One region of the Arthrobacter sp. B10-11 genome, then DNA from elsewhere that is predicted to be linked to it. Evidence: riboswitches for the same ligand, from Rfam matches in the RefSeq annotation. Region 1 holds a riboswitch; the other holds the start of a gene.

Evidence for each region. Region 1 has a riboswitch for cyclic di-AMP ahead of RW112_RS05960 (hypothetical protein). Riboswitches for the same ligand answer to the same signal wherever they lie in the genome.
Region 2: another riboswitch for cyclic di-AMP. It lies ahead of RW112_RS17635 (C40 family peptidase); the one in region 1 lies ahead of RW112_RS05960 (hypothetical protein).

What each region holds. Positions count from the first base shown of each region.
Region 1 is NZ_JAWMTH010000002.1:61,923-69,260, reverse strand. Features, by position in the region: gene RW112_RS05990 (phosphatase PAP2 family protein) at 1-576, shown strand, start outside; gene upp (uracil phosphoribosyltransferase) at 589-1,224, shown strand; gene RW112_RS05980 (glyoxalase superfamily protein) at 1,302-1,679, shown strand; gene RW112_RS05975 (HAD-IA family hydrolase) at 1,725-2,429, shown strand; gene RW112_RS05970 (STAS/SEC14 domain-containing protein) at 2,515-2,883, shown strand; gene RW112_RS05965 (glycosyltransferase) at 2,906-3,811, opposite strand; gene RW112_RS05960 (hypothetical protein) at 3,947-4,729, opposite strand; cyclic di-AMP (ydaO/yuaA leader) riboswitch at 4,729-4,916, opposite strand; gene RW112_RS05955 (HAMP domain-containing sensor histidine kinase) at 5,052-6,584, opposite strand; gene RW112_RS05950 (response regulator transcription factor) at 6,588-7,328, opposite strand.
Region 2 is NZ_JAWMTH010000006.1:63,265-70,602, reverse strand. Features, by position in the region: gene RW112_RS17670 (alpha-mannosidase) at 1-44, opposite strand, end outside; gene fdhD (formate dehydrogenase accessory sulfurtransferase FdhD) at 218-1,090, opposite strand; gene RW112_RS17660 (molybdopterin molybdotransferase MoeA) at 1,161-2,702, opposite strand; gene RW112_RS17655 (DUF6457 domain-containing protein) at 2,699-3,082, opposite strand; gene RW112_RS17650 (molybdenum cofactor guanylyltransferase) at 3,159-3,776, opposite strand; gene RW112_RS17645 (HNH endonuclease) at 3,820-4,320, opposite strand; gene RW112_RS17640 (NlpC/P60 family protein) at 4,544-5,311, opposite strand; gene RW112_RS17635 (C40 family peptidase) at 5,466-6,140, opposite strand; cyclic di-AMP (ydaO/yuaA leader) riboswitch at 6,211-6,404, opposite strand; gene RW112_RS17630 (M23 family metallopeptidase) at 6,518-7,338, opposite strand, start outside.

The DNA.
Region 1 (7,338 bases):
ACCCCGTGGCTGAATTCCGCCGTCACTGCCTTCACCAACGTTGGCGGCGGGATCGGCATGCCGATCGTCGGCAGCGTCCTGACGGCGTGGCTGACGTTCGCAGGACGCACCTGGCGCCCCCTTATCCTGGTGGGCGGCGCAGCGGCCGCTTCGGTCAGCGCCACCACGTTCGGCAAGAAGCTCGTTGGCCGCACCCGCCCCGACCATACAGACGCTGTGCCGCCCTACGAAGATTCGCCGTCGTTCCCCAGCGGCCATACGCTCAACACCACCGTAGTGATCGGGCTGGTGGTCTACCTGGCCTGCCTGCAGATCCAGCGGACCGTTGCACGGGTGTCCATGATCACGGCTGGCTCCCTGTTCATCATTGCCATGGGGCTGAGCAGGGTGTTCCTAGGCCATCACTGGCTGACCGATGTGATCGCCGGGTGGCTCCTGGGCCTCGCCTGGGTGGGCATAGTGATCCTGGCCCACAGGCTCTTCCACCACATCCGGCACCGCGAGCACGCAGGACCCGCGCCGACGTTCGACCACCCGGTACTCCGGGAGGAACCGGGTGCGCACCGCGGCGGGTGATAGTTTTGACGCATGCGCACACTCGTCGTGGACCACCCGCTGGTCGCTCACAAGCTCACCGTACTGCGGGACAAAAACACCCCCTCCCCGGTCTTCCGGCAACTCACCGAGGAGCTTGTCACGCTCCTTGCCTATGAGGCCACCCGGGACGTCCGCACCGAGCCCGTCACCATCGAAACTCCCGTCAGCACAACAGTGGGCACCGCGTTCACCAAGCCCACGCCGCTGGTGGTTCCCATCCTCCGCGCAGGTCTGGGCATGCTCGAGGGCATGACCAAGCTCGTGCCCACGGCCGAGGTCGGCTTCCTGGGGATGGCCCGTGACGAGGAAACCCTGGACATCATCACCTACGCCGAGCGCCTCCCCGAGGACCTCACGGACCGGCAGATCTTCGTCCTGGATCCTATGCTCGCCACCGGCGGCACGCTGCGCGAAGCCATCAAGTTCCTCTTCAAGCGGGGTGCCTCGGACGTGACATGCATCTGCCTCCTGGCCGCACCCGAGGGACTGGCCAAGCTGGAGGAGGAGCTCTCCGAGGCCAACGTGACCATCGTCCTGGCGTCCATTGACGAGAAGCTCAACGAGAAGTCCTATATCGTGCCCGGGCTCGGCGACGCCGGCGACCGCCTTTACGGCATCGCCGGCTAGTTTCCGGCTGATTCCTTAAGGCGCGGGGAGGCGGGTGTCTCTTCCCGTTTCCGGCGGCCGCAGCTAGCCTGTGGCCCATGGACTGGAAACTTGAACTGGTGTTTGTCCCTGTGTCCGATGTGGACCGTGCCAAGGATTTTTACGTCAACAAGGTGGGTTTCAATGCCGACTTTGACGAGCGGCCCGTGGAGGGCATCCGATTCGTCCAGCTGACCCCACCGGGCTCGGCATGTTCCATAGCCATCGGCGAGGGCCTCACCGATGCCCCTCCCGGTTCGGCCCCCAACCTTCAGGTGGTGGTGGGCGACATCCACGCGGCACACCAACAGCTGAAGGAAAACGGAGTGGACGTCAGCGACATCGACATCCAGGACTGGGGGCACTTCGTTCACTTCGCCGATCCCGACGGCAACAAGTGGGCAGTCCAGTACCTGCCCAACCGCCCGAACGGCTAAGTCACACAATCCACCGCTGCCGCCAGGTGGGGGAGGATGTTAGGCATGAGCTTTCATCCCGACGCCACCGCCCCGGCCGCCCGCGCTTCATCCGCGGCCACCCTGACCGTGCGCGCAGTACTGTTCGACATGGACGGAACGCTGGTTGATTCCACGGCGATTGTGGAGCAGGTGTGGGGCGAATTCGCGGCCCGCTACGGCCTGGATATCGCCGAGATCCTCCGCACCTCGCACGGGGTGCAGGCGGGGGATACGGTGCGGCGGTTTGCGCCTCCAGGCACTGACGTTGTGGCCTTGACCGCCGAACTCGGCGCCATGGAGCGGGTTCGCACCGAAGGAATTGTCGCCCTGCCGGGCGCAGCTGAACTGCTGCGCAGCCTCCCGACGGATGCCGTGGCGCTGGTGACTTCGGCGGACCGGATCCTGGCGGATATCCGGATGGGTGCCGCGGGCCTGGCCATGCCTGCCACCGCCGTCACGGCCGACCTTGTCACCCGGGGCAAGCCGCACCCGGAAGGCTACCTCCGTGCCGCCGAACTGCTCGGCGTGGACCCGGCCGATGCTGTGGTCTTTGAGGACGCCCCCGCAGGGATTGCCGCCGGACTTGCCGCCGGGATCCGGACCGTTGCCATCGGGCCCAACACCGGTCCGTTGCCGGACGGCGTTCTGCACCTGGCCGATTACTCCGCGGTGTCCGTGGCAGTGGATGTGGATGACGCCGGAGCCAGGGCGATCCGCTTCCAGTTCTGAAGGCAAAACCGCTTTTCGGTGGTCCGGCACTGCCTGGTCACGTACGCTCAGGAGGGACGGATGACTCTATCTTTGGGGGGATAGGATGACCGAGATTCCAATTGACGGCGCCAGGGGCACCGTGGAACTGCGACACGGCGTTTTACATGTGCGGTGGATTCCAGACCTGGCCATCTGCGAGGAAGCGGCTGTGGCCGTCATGTCGGCCGTCAACGAGCTGAGCCGCGGGCGTTCGTTTCCGATGCTGGTGGACATGGCTGCGACGGCGTCCATGAGCCGCGGTGCCAGGCGTGTTTTTGCCCGTCCCAGTACGGTGGCAAAGGTGGCGCTCCTCGGGTCATCCCCGGTGGACCGCGCAATCGCCAACTTCTTCCTCGGTCTTCATGCTCCGGCGGCTCCGACGCGGTACTTCACCTGCGCGAAGGAAGCCATACGGTGGCTTAAGGACGCTTAGGCGCTAAAACCAGCGATTGCGTTCACCGGGCCAGTCCCGAGCGAAGCGCCGCTACGGGAATGCGGCCGCCGGCCAGGTCCCGGATGAGGCGGACGATGCCGCGCAGGTCGGCGAGGGCCGTCTGGACAAGGTCCACGCCGGCGTCGGCAGCGCTTGCCCAGTCCACCGGGACCTCGTGCACACGGAGTCCGCATCTTTCGGCAAGGACAAGGAGTTCGGTGTCGAAGAACCACTCATCGTCGGCGGTGTACGGAAGAATGTGCCGGCCAACATCTGCGCGGATGGCCTTGAAACCGCATTGCGCATCGCTGAAACGTGCTCCCATCAGCACATGGAGGAGAAGGTTGTAGCTGCGGGAAATGAACGCCCGCCAGCGTCCGCGGACCACGCGGGACGTCCGCGCCAGCCGGGTTCCAACCGCCACATCTGAATGTCCGGAAAGGAGCGGTGCCACCAGCGGAGCGAGCGCGGCGAGGTCGGTGGAAAGATTCACGTCCATGTAGGCCAGCACGGGTGAAGGCGAGTCCAGCCACACAGTGCGTAGGGCGTTTCCCCGGCCCTTGGCGGATAGCCGGACCACAGTGACTTCACGGAGTTCCCGGGCCACACGCTCGGCTGCCTGGAGGGTGCCGTCGGTGCTGGCATTGTCCGCCACGGTAATCCGGAAGGGGTACGGAAAGGTGGCGAGCAGGTAGGCGTGCAGCCGCCGCAACGACGGCTCCACATCCTGTTGCTCGTTGAACACCGGGATGACAACATCCAGGACCGGGACGTCGGTTCCTGCTGCTGCCATGACCCGCGTGTCAATAGGGGCCCGGCGGATGCGTCCCGGCCCGGGAAGCAGCGGTGCGCTTCCGTGCGAGGCATCGACGGCGGCCCGCGGGTGCGGGTGCGGCAGGGGTCCCGTGGCCTGGTGTGTGAGCGTCATGGTTCAACTATGGGGCCGCCGCATATGAAGGATTTAGGCCAAAGCTGTGCACCTGCTGTGGAGTCGCCGGAGGCCCCGAATCCACATGGATTCGAGGCCTCCGGTGCAACGGGACAAGCTGTCTGGCGGGCCGGCTTAGTACCAGTTGTTGGCGTAGTGGAAGTTCAGGGCATCGCAGGGGGAGCCGTACCGTTCCTTGATGTAGTTCAGGCCCCAGTTGATCTGCGTGCGGAAGTTGGTGCGGTAGTCCGCCCCGGCGCTGGCCATCTTTTCGGCCGGCAGGGACTGGACAACGCCGTACGCGCCGCTGCTGGGATTGGTCGCCGTGGTCTTCCAGTCGGATTCCTTGGTCCACAGCGTGACCAGGCACTGCATCTGGTCGGCAGCCCAGCCGTAGCTTCCGAGCTGCGAAGCGGCATATGCCTGGGCCGCTGCGGGGTCGTCAACTGCAACGGGCGGTGCCGGGGCGGGCGCGGGTTCGGGAGCCGCAGCAGGGGCAGGCGCAGGCGCGGCTGCCTCCGGGGCGGCCTCCGGAGCCTTCTGCTCTGACGTCTTTTCCCCGGACGACTGCGGAGTCACGCTGACGGAGGCCGGGGCGGGCATGGCGGAAACCAGGATCTTTTCGAACGCGAGCTTCGACTCGGTATCGGCCGAAGTTGATGCGCTTTCAGCACCTGTGGCCGATGTTGAGGGCGCTGCGGGCTCGGAAGCCTGGCCGGCGGCGCCGACTCCGATCAGTACGGCGCAGGCCGTGGCCACTACTGCGGCCCGGCGGCCGGTCCCCTGCAGGCCGGCAGTGAACCGGGACAACGGGGTTGCCCTGGGGGCCGGTTCGGCGCGGTGGCGTGACCGTGCCGCAGGCGATGCGGAGTTGGCGGAAACGGTCTCAGGGCATACTTCTGGCGTGGATTCAGTCATGGTTGCCTCTCGATGCCGGCGGAGTTAGCTGTCGGGTTCGGATGAGGTCACACCCGGCCGCACGGAACTTCACGTGTCGGCTTCACCCCAAGGGCCGCTGCTGCAGCATGCCCGGAGACCTGGGTCCCCCGCCTCTGCCTGATCATGAGGAAATCCGGGTAGCGGCAGAGTTTGGCGTCCATCCGGATATGCGGCCCGAACGATGGCCGCACCCTAAAAACCGTACAGGAGTTCGGTGCTTAAGTCACGTTTCGGTAACGAGGATCACGCCTGCGGCGCGTTGACTTGCGCTGGAACTGACCGCGCAGTGGTGCCGGCGGGACTAGGCGGCCGCCGGCTCGCCAGGGAGGCGCAACGCGAATTCGGTGCGGCCCGGGCGGGAGTTCACCTCCACGGTGCCGCCGTGTGCCTCCACGATCGACTGCACAATCGACAGGCCAAGTCCGCTGGTTCCCTCGGCGGCCGCGGCGCCGGCAGCACCAGGGGCCGACGCCGCTCCGGCCGGGCTGGTGCGCGCGGCGTCCGCCCGGGCAAACCTGGCGAAGACCCGGTCCACGAATTCCGGCGGGATCCCGGCCCCGTTGTCCGTCACGGTCAGCACGGCACTGCCGTCGGCTGACCTCATCACCCCGGTGACCACCGTGGTCCCCGGGTCCGTGTGTTTGCGGGCGTTGGAGAGGAGGTTGGCCAGCACCTGGTGCAGCTGTTTGGCGTCCCCGCGGACCACCACGGGCTCGTCGGGCAGTTCGAGCTGCCAGATGCGGTCCGGTGCCATGACCTTCTCGTCGCTGACGGTTTCCACCGCCAGCTGCGTCAGGTCCACGTCGCTGATCTTGAGCGGCTGGCCTTCGTCCAGCCGGGCCAGGAGCAGGAGATCCTCTACAAGGGTGGTCATCCGTTCGGACTGGCTTTGCACCCGGGCCAGGGACTTCTTGCCGTCCGGGGTGAAGTCCTCGGTCATCCGCATGAGTTCCGTGTAGCCGCGGATGGCGGTGAGCGGCGTGCGCAGTTCGTGCGATGCGTCGGCCACGAACTGGCGCACCTTGGTCTCGCTCTGCTGCCGTGCCTCGAGGGCTTTGGCGACGTTGTCCAGCATGAGGTTCAGTGCGTGGCCCACGCTGCCCACTTCAGTTCCGGGATGGGCGTTCGACGGCGGCACGCGCACCGCAAGTGCCACCTCGCCGGCGTCGAGTGGCAGCTGGGAAACCTGCGTGGCCACTTCGGAAAGCTGTTCGAGCGGTTTCATGGTCCGGCGGATCAGCACCGTTCCTGCCATGCCGATCAGCACCAGCCCGCCGAGGGAAACGAAGACAAAGGTCCACACCAGTGAGCTGAGCGTGTTCTGCTTTTCGGCGAGGGGGAGGCCGGTGACGATCACATCTCCATACGGAGCCTCCACCGCCACCAGGCGGTAGGACCCGGTGGACAGGGTCCGGTCAACGGGTACTCCGTCGTGTCCGAGCGCCAAGAGGACCTGGTCATCCGCGGGGGACAGGGATGCGCGGGTAGCGTCACTGGCCAGGAAGCCGGAACTGCTGACGTTTCCGTCGTCGATGCGGGCGAACAGGGTGCCGATGCCCTGGCCCCGTGCATCCAGGGGATCGGGCCTGTTGCTGGGGTTGCCCTGCGGCGGACGGCCGAAGTCACTGGAACGCCGGGATGCCTCCGTGAGTTGCCTGTCCAGCTGCTGCGTCAGGAACGAATCCATGGAGGCGTAGCTGAAGAGACCCACCGCCCCGCAAATGGCAACAAGCAGTGCCATGGCCACCAGGACCAGGCGGGTGCGCAGGTGCCAGGTCGAAGGATCAAGCCAGCGGCGGCGGTCGCGGCGGATTTCACCCGAGAGTGTGGGCACTGCTCAATCCGCCGGTTTGATGACGTAGCCCGCGCCGCGGACGGTGTGGATCATGGGCGGGTGCGTGGCATCCACCTTCTTGCGCAGGTAGGAAATGTAGAGTTCCACGATGTTGGCCTGGCCGCCGAAGTCGTAGTCCCACACGCGGTCCAGGATCTGGGCCTTGCTGACCACGCGCTTGGGGTTTTCCATGAGGTAGCGGAGGAGTTCGAACTGGGTGGCCGTGAGCTGGAGTTCCTCTCCGGCCCGGGTGACTTCGCGGGTGTCGATATTGAGCACGAGGTCGCCCACCACCAGTTCTGCGGTGTCCATGGCGGCCACTCCGGAGCGCTGGACCAGCCGGTGCAGGCGGAGGAGCACTTCTTCCATGCTGAAGGGCTTGGTGACATAGTCGTCCCCGCCGGCCGCCAGGCCGAGGATGCGGTCCTGGACGGCGTCCTTCGCCGTCAGGAAGAGCGCAGGCACCTCCGGCGCGAAGGCGCGGATCCTGGTGAGCAGCTCAACGCCGTCGAACCCGGGGAGCATCACGTCCAGTACCAGGACATCCGGGCGGAACTCCTTGGCCAGTTTCACGGCTTCGGGGCCGTCCGCTGCGACAGCAACGGACCAGCCTGCCATGCGCAGGCCCATGCTCATGAGCTCCGAGAGGCTTGGTTCGTCGTCAACCACCAGGGCGCGGATGGGGGAGCCGTCCGGATGGGTGAGCTGGGGAAGGTTGTTAGTCATGGAGTGCGAAGTGGCCATGGGACAACTC
Region 2 (7,338 bases), on a different contig from region 1:
AAGCGGTCAAGACGGACTTCCGTGATGCGGCGGTCGTCGTGCAATGTGGTCCTCTTTAATGCCTGTGGTTTGGAATCTTAGAGCCGATTCGCGGGTTTACTGGGCGTTGGCTTCAGCTTATGCGCTAGCCCTTGGACTCAGCTGAAGGAGCGTATCGGCGCGTCCATTCGATGGATAAAATCTACTGTGCCGGGCCGCATAAGCCAAGCGCTTTTCCCTATCCGGGGACGGGTGCGGGAGCCGTGATGCGGTGCTGCCCGGCATAGACGTTGAGGGTAGCTCCCCTGCTGAAGCCTGCCAGGGTCATGCCGCTGGCGTCGGCAAGTTCAACAGCCAGGCTGGACGGCGCACTGACCGCCGCAAGCACCGGAACACCGGCGAGCGCCGCCTTCTGGACCAGCTCGAAAGAGGCGCGCCCGGAGACCTGCAGCACTGTGCCGGCCAGTGGCAGCAGCCGCTCGCGCAGCGCCCAGCCCACTACCTTGTCCACGGCGTTGTGGCGTCCCACGTCCTCGCGGAGGCACAGCAGCTCAGCGCCGCCGTCGTCGGTGATCCGGAAGAGGCCCGCTGCATGGACACCGCCGGTGGTGTCGAAGACTGCTTGCGCGGCACGAAGCTTGTCCGGGAGTCCTGACAGCGTCTCAACCGGCACTGTCAGCGGATCCTCCGCCGGGCTGAAATGCGACGACTTGCGGACGGCATCGATCGAATCGGTGCCGCAGATGCCGCACGAGCTTGAAGTAAAGATGTTGCGCCCCCGCTCAGGAAGGACCACATCCGGCCGCAGTTGGGCTTCCACGACGTTAAAGGTCTGCACGCCGTTCTCGTCCTCACCGGCACAGAAGCGCAGGGAGATGAGCTGCTCGGGGTCCCAGATGATGCCCTCGGAGACCAGGAATCCGGCCACGAGGTCAAAGTCGTCGCCGGGCGTCCGCATGGTGACGGTAAACGGGAGGGAGCCCAGCCGTATCTCGAGCGGCTCTTCCACAGCCAGGACATCCTCCCGGTGCCGCACAGGGAACGCGCGGGACTGGGGTGAGCCGTCCAGGACAAACTTGTGGATCTTGCGGCGTTGCGTCATGCGGGCCACGATGCGCTCCTTAAAGTGCGGTTATGACCATCATTGCAAGCCCGGACCGGCTTCACCAGCCGGGGACGTTTCAGCCCAGCAGGGCGCTCCAGTCCACCGGACCGTCCGACGCTGCGGGCTTGCGGGGTGCCTTGCGGGCGGCTGCCTTCGCTTTGGCCGCAGCGGGATCCGCCGTCTGGATCGGTGCGCCCCAGGGCAAGGCGAAGGCCGGTACCGGCTCCCCCAGCTGAACGCCGTGCGGCGGAACCACAAGGACGCCGTCGGCAGCCGCAAGGCCGCGCATCATCCCGGGTCCTGCATGCCGGGCCGGCGATGCCATGCCGTACAGAAGCCTGAAGGGCATGAGCCGGGTCCGTCCCGGTTCAGCGTCGATCATGGTTCCGCAGGGCACTTCGCTGACCGGCGGCAGGGTGCCGTGGCCCAGGGCAGCCAGCAGCGGCGCCCCCACCGTGCAGAGCGCCATCATCGCGGCGAGGGGATTGCCGGGCAGGCCAAGGATGAAGCGGCCGTCCGGCAGTTCCGCGAGGACCGCCGGATGCCCCGGTCGCATGGCGATGCCGTCGATCAGCAGGCGGCCGCCCAGTTCCGCGACGGCACGGCGGAGGTGGTCGGTCCCCGACCGGCCGGTTCCGCCGGTGGTGATGACGACGTCGGCAGGCACCTCTTCCGCGCCCGGCACCGGCGCTCCCTGCGATGGAACGGAACCGGCTTCCGGGCCCTGGCCAGCCTGCATGCCCGGACCGGCCTGCGGTCCGATGTCCTCGGGACCGATGTCTTCCAAGGCAGCAAGCCATTCGTGGTAGTTGTCGCCAATTTTTTCCTGCCCGGCGAAGATGCCGCCGAGCATCCCGACCACTGCCCCCAGTTGCGGGCCGAAGGTGTCGCGTACCTTCCCGGGTGCGGGAAGGCCTGCAGTGACCACTTCGGAGCCTGTCAGGAGGATCCTCACCACGGGCTTGCCCCGGACCTGCAGGGAGTCGTGCCCGGCGAGCGCAGCAAGGGCCATGTGGGCCGGATTGAGGACCGCACCGCTTTTGACCAGGACGTCTCCGGCGGCTGCTTCCTCCCCGGCTTTCCGGATGTGCTGGCCGTTCTTCGGTTCGCCGGGCCGCGCCGAGCCGCCAAGGGCCAAGACCGGGAGCCCTTCGTCATCCGTTGTGATCGTGCCGCTTTCGCTGCGGAGCACAGCCTTGGCGCCGGGGGGAATGAGACCGCCCGTGACGATGGGGCTGGCCTGGTGCGGCGCCAGCCGCTGGCCGGGTTCTGCCAGGATCCACGGCCCCGTCCCGTTGACCGCCCAGCCGTCCATGGCTGATGACGCATAGTGCGGCATATCCTGCAGTGCCGTGATATCCGCTGCGAGCGTCCTGCCCAGCGCGCTCCTGAGCGGCACCGGCCCCGGCGGGATGGGTGTGGCGCAGTCGAACGACGCCTGCCGGGCCTCCTGCCAGGTGTGCGCCGCGTGGGTGTGCCCGGCCCCGTGTGATTCGCCCCCCTGCGAATCGGCAGCCTGGGGTCCGGCTGCGTCGGCGGAGCCTGGGCCGCCGGCAGGATCCCCGCCTTCAAGGACGTCGCTGGCGGCGTCAGCGCCGCCCGGCGGCGCAGCCGTCATGCGCCGGTGTTCCTGCCCGTGGCGGGTGGCACTGCTGCCGGGGCGGTCGCCGGCCCGGACACGGCTGGTTCCGACCCGGATGGCGTCTGCGGCGTCGAGGCCGCCGTGTCCACTTCCGCATAGTCCATCGCCAGCGCCCGTGCCCTGCCCAGGGCAGCCTGCATCGAGGCCGTGTCCGGGGCCTGGCCCGAGCCTGTGGCCATGCCCGCCGCGAAGCCGGCGATGAAGGTGGTCAACGGCGCCGCCGGGCGCACCACAGAGTGGGCTGCCACCCCGGCCAGCGCAAGTACTTCATTGACGTCCACCTCGACGTCCTCCAACTCGAATGCTTGCAGCAGCGCCCGGCACCAGTCTTCCAGCGTTTCTTCCTGGCTCTTCACTGTTGCCTCCAAACTCGAAAATTCAGTTGCGGTGCCACCGCATGGTCCACCGACGGCGGCGTATGCTGTCGGCGGCTCACGACCCCTGGCGGGACACCCCTAACGCGGTGGCATCGTCCCAGGTATCCACGTCGTCCGTGGCACCGGCGGGGACGGTTACAGTCCGCACGTCAAGCCTAGCAAGGAGGGCGAAGACTGATGCTCCCGTAAGCCCTCCGCTCCTGGTCTTTTCCTCGACGGCCCGTTGTAGCGCGCGCGTGCTATAAAAGCCCGCGAGCGGCTGCTGGCGGCCGTCCGGTGAGGCGGCCATGACTCCTTCGGAGCCCGCGCTCCCCGGGGATCCCGCGGTAAGGGCTGCCAGCAGGGCCGCCACGGCCTGGTCCGCTTTGGGCATGTCACAGGCCAGAACCAGCGTTAGGCCTGCCCGAAGCGGACCCTGCGCATGGTCAAGGGCAGCCAGGCCGGCAGCAATAGCCGCGGCAGGGCCGGCGAACGCAGGCTCTTCACGGCACGTCAGGACGCCGGAGGGCAGTGCGCCGGAATCGGGTCCCACCACCACTGTGGCGGTTGCCCCGGCGGCTGCCGCGAGCGACCGCGACAGGAGGGTGGCGCCGTCGTACACCAACTGGGACTTGGGCACGCCGCCCAGGCGCGATGACCGGCCGCCGGCCAGGACTAAGGCATCGAACTCCACAGGGCCAGCCTAGCGATCGAGCCGGCCCTGTGCAGCAGACGCCTCAGGCCGCGGATTCAGGCAGCAGGAAAGGATCCCACGCGGGAGTGGGCTTTTCCAGTTCCTTGATCTGCCAGATGGTGCCGTGAGGGGGCGCGGGCACGAACCTGAGCTTCCAGCCCATCTCGGCCGGGGTGTGGTCGCCCTTCACGTTGTTGCATCTCAAGCAGGCGGCCACCAGGTTTTCCCACGAGTCGGCACCGCCCCTGGATTTGGGGTGGACGTGGTCAATGGTGTGTGCTGCTTTCCCGCAGTAGGCGCAGCGGTGGCCGTCGCGGCGCAACACGCCCCGGCGGCTCACTGCCGTGATGGTGTTGTACCGCGGGCGGATGTAGCGGTTCAGGAGGATCACGGACGGACGGCCCAGGATTTCCTGCGGCCCGACGACAGGATCGTCGCCTTCGGCCACCACGCTAGCTTTTCCGGTCAGCACAAGAACCAGCGCCCGGCGGAATGTCACAACCGCCAGCGGTTCATATCCAGCATTAAGAACGAGAGTGCGCATGCACATACCTCTTCACGGCCGCACCCGTCAGGGGCTCGAGGGCCGGCTGCCCTCTGCTTGTCCGGGCTATGGATCGACAACACAAGAGTAAACACTCAAGTGGCCGATCACCGAATCGGGTCATTACCATACACCCCGTGTCGATAAAAATTCACCTGCCGGAAACGCAAAAGAACCCCTGCCCGAAGGCAGGGGTTCTTTTGGCAAACGTGAGCCGGAGGCTTTAGCCGCCGACGCGGATGAAGACCGGGCCGGAGCCTACGTTGACGCTGAACAGGGAGGTGGTTCCACCGTTCCAGCCGCCGTGCACGGCCTGGCCGTTGCCGACGTAGACAGCGATGTGAGCCATGCCCATGCCGCCGTTCTGGTAGTAGGCGAGGTCGCCCGGCTGCGCCTCGGCTGCACTGACGGTGCGGCCCAGGGAGAGGTAGCCTGCCGGCCAGCCGTGGTAGTTGATGCCCACGGCTGCAAGCGAGTTGGTGGCGAGGGCGGTGCAGTCCTGGGCAACGCCGAGCTGGGCGTAAGCCGCAGCTGCGATCGAAGCGCCGTTACCGCTGGCAGCGGCCGGAGCGGCGGGGGCTGCCGGTGCGGCCGGCGCTGCGACGGTGGTTTCAACGGTGGCTGCCGGAGCGGCCTCGGGAGCAGCTTCCTGGACCTCAACAACAGGCTTGGCCTCTTCAACGACCGGAGCCGGCGAAGTGGATACAGCGGGCTTCTCGAAGGAGATCGCGATGCTGGATGCAGCCGAGATGTTGGCCGGAGCGGAAGACTGGACTTCCAAGGTGGAAGCAGAGGTTGCTTCGCGCTGAACATTGGTGTCGGCAGCGTTGGCTGCGATACCGCTCGTCAGGACCAGGCCGGAAGCAGCAGCGATAACCGCAGCCTGACGGCCCATGCCGCCGGCGTTGTCGCCGACAGCCTTGGCAATGACAGCAAGCGAGTTGGTTTTGGTAACCTCGGCGCGGTGCCGTGCGATGGCACGAGTAGTCATTATTTCTCTCTTTCGTTTTCCTCAGACTGCATGGCAGGCCGCGGCTTTTGGACGCTCCGGCATCTTGGGGGTAAGCCGGAACGGCCCGAACAGGGTTTTTAGCGAAGGACGCGCGCTTCACTGAAGGGAAGCACGCGTTTTAGCGCAGCGTGATTTAGCGCATGGTGTAGAACGCGGACGTGCCCGTGGCGGACACAGCGTGCAGGAGGGTGCCCTGCGACGGGTTCAACGCGCTGATCATCATGCCGTTGCCGACGTAGATGCCAACGTGTGCGCCGCCGTTTTGCATGACAAGATCGCCCGGCGCCGGGGTGGCGGTGGGCGTCATGGCAGTCCATGCGTTGGTGCGGGGGATGCTGATACCGGCCTGGGCGTAGACCCACTGGGTGAAGCCTGAGCAGTCCCAGCCGCTGGGAGTGGTGCCGCCCCAGACGTAGGCACTGCCGATGCCGGTGTAAGCGATGGCAGCGAGGCCCGATGCTGCCGCAGACGAAGCGGCATCGGCAAGCTTGCCTGCCTTGGCTTCCGCGTCGGCCTCAGTGGACGTTTCGCTGGCATCTGTACCGGTGGACTGTGCCCGAACGGTTTCAACCTTGGGCGCTGCCTTCGTGGTCACTGCCGGACGCTCGAAGGAAACAGTCGCTGTCGGTTCCGCGGTGACGGTCAGCTGGGCCGACTGTGAGCCGGACTCCGTGGAAGCGGAAACGCCCAGGTTGGTATCGGCGGCGTTCGCCGGCATTCCAACGCTGAGGATCAATCCGGACGCGGCTGCAATGACAGCCGCCTGGCGACCTACGGTTCCGGCGTTGGCAGTAACAGCCCGGGACACGGAGTTCAACGGGTTCGTTCGAACCGTTTGCGCACGGTGGCGCGCAGAATTGTGACGTGTAGACACGAAGGTAGCCTCTCCCAATGCCTACGAGGTGAGCTGTCGGATTCGGATGGGAGTCACCCGGCCGCTCGGCTTCCTGGGAAGCGTTGCGACTTAACCCCAAGGTCTTCTTGCGAAGACCAAAATTGGTTCCCCCGCCTCTGCCAGACGATGTCATGCGAACGGACCTTGAGCGGTGGCAGAGTTAGGCAATCCACTCAAGAGCGCCAACTTCGGAAAAGTTGGCGTGCTCTAAACGGTACAGGAATTAATAACGAATGTCACATTCAGGTCACGGCATGTCACAGGAATGCGAGAGCGGTCCATCGTTTGGATCAGAGCCAGCCGGTGGGGTCGACGACTTCGCCGTTGACCATGACTTCAAAATGGAGGTGGCAGCCGGTGGAGGCGCCGGTGGTCCCGCTAAGCGCCACGAGGTCGCCACGGCCCACCTTCTGCCCCACCTGGACGTTGGAAGACGAAAGGTGGTTGTACGTGGTTTCCAGGCCGTTGCCGTGGTCAATCACCACGCGGTTTCCGCCGCCGTAAGGATGCCAGCCCGAGAAGGTCACCGTTCCGCTGGCGGCAGCGAGGACGCTCGTGCCGCACTGGGCGGCATAGTCCTGGCCGCGGTGGAACTCACCGGCGCCGCCCGTGATGGGGCTGACCCGGAAGCCGAACGGCGAGGCCGAAACCATTTGTTCCAGCGGTGCCCCGAGGCTGCCGGCGGAGGCCGCACGGGTAATGGTCCCTGCCGACTGCGCGCTCAGAAGCTGCTTGAGCTTGCCGTCCGGATCGCCCTTGGTGGCGACGTAGGTGCGGTTGAAGTCGATTTTGGCACCCGCAGCAGCGGACACTTCCGGCTGGGGCGCAACTGACGCAGCGGCGGCAGCGTTCCCCGTGTCCGCTGTGGACATCGCGGGGCCGGTGGACGGGACGGTCACAGTGAGGACGAGCCCGGTGGCCGCGAGGGCAATGCCTGCCTTCTGGCCCACACCGCTCGCCGAGGCGAAGGCCGTAACCTGGCTGAACAGGCTGCGGCGCCGGCGCGCATCACGGTGCGCATCGCGCGGCCTGACCGTCATAACGGCTTCGGCCACTGGGTACTCCGAAGCGGGACCGGTCGCCCTGCGGCGGCCCCTGACGGTCTGCGTGG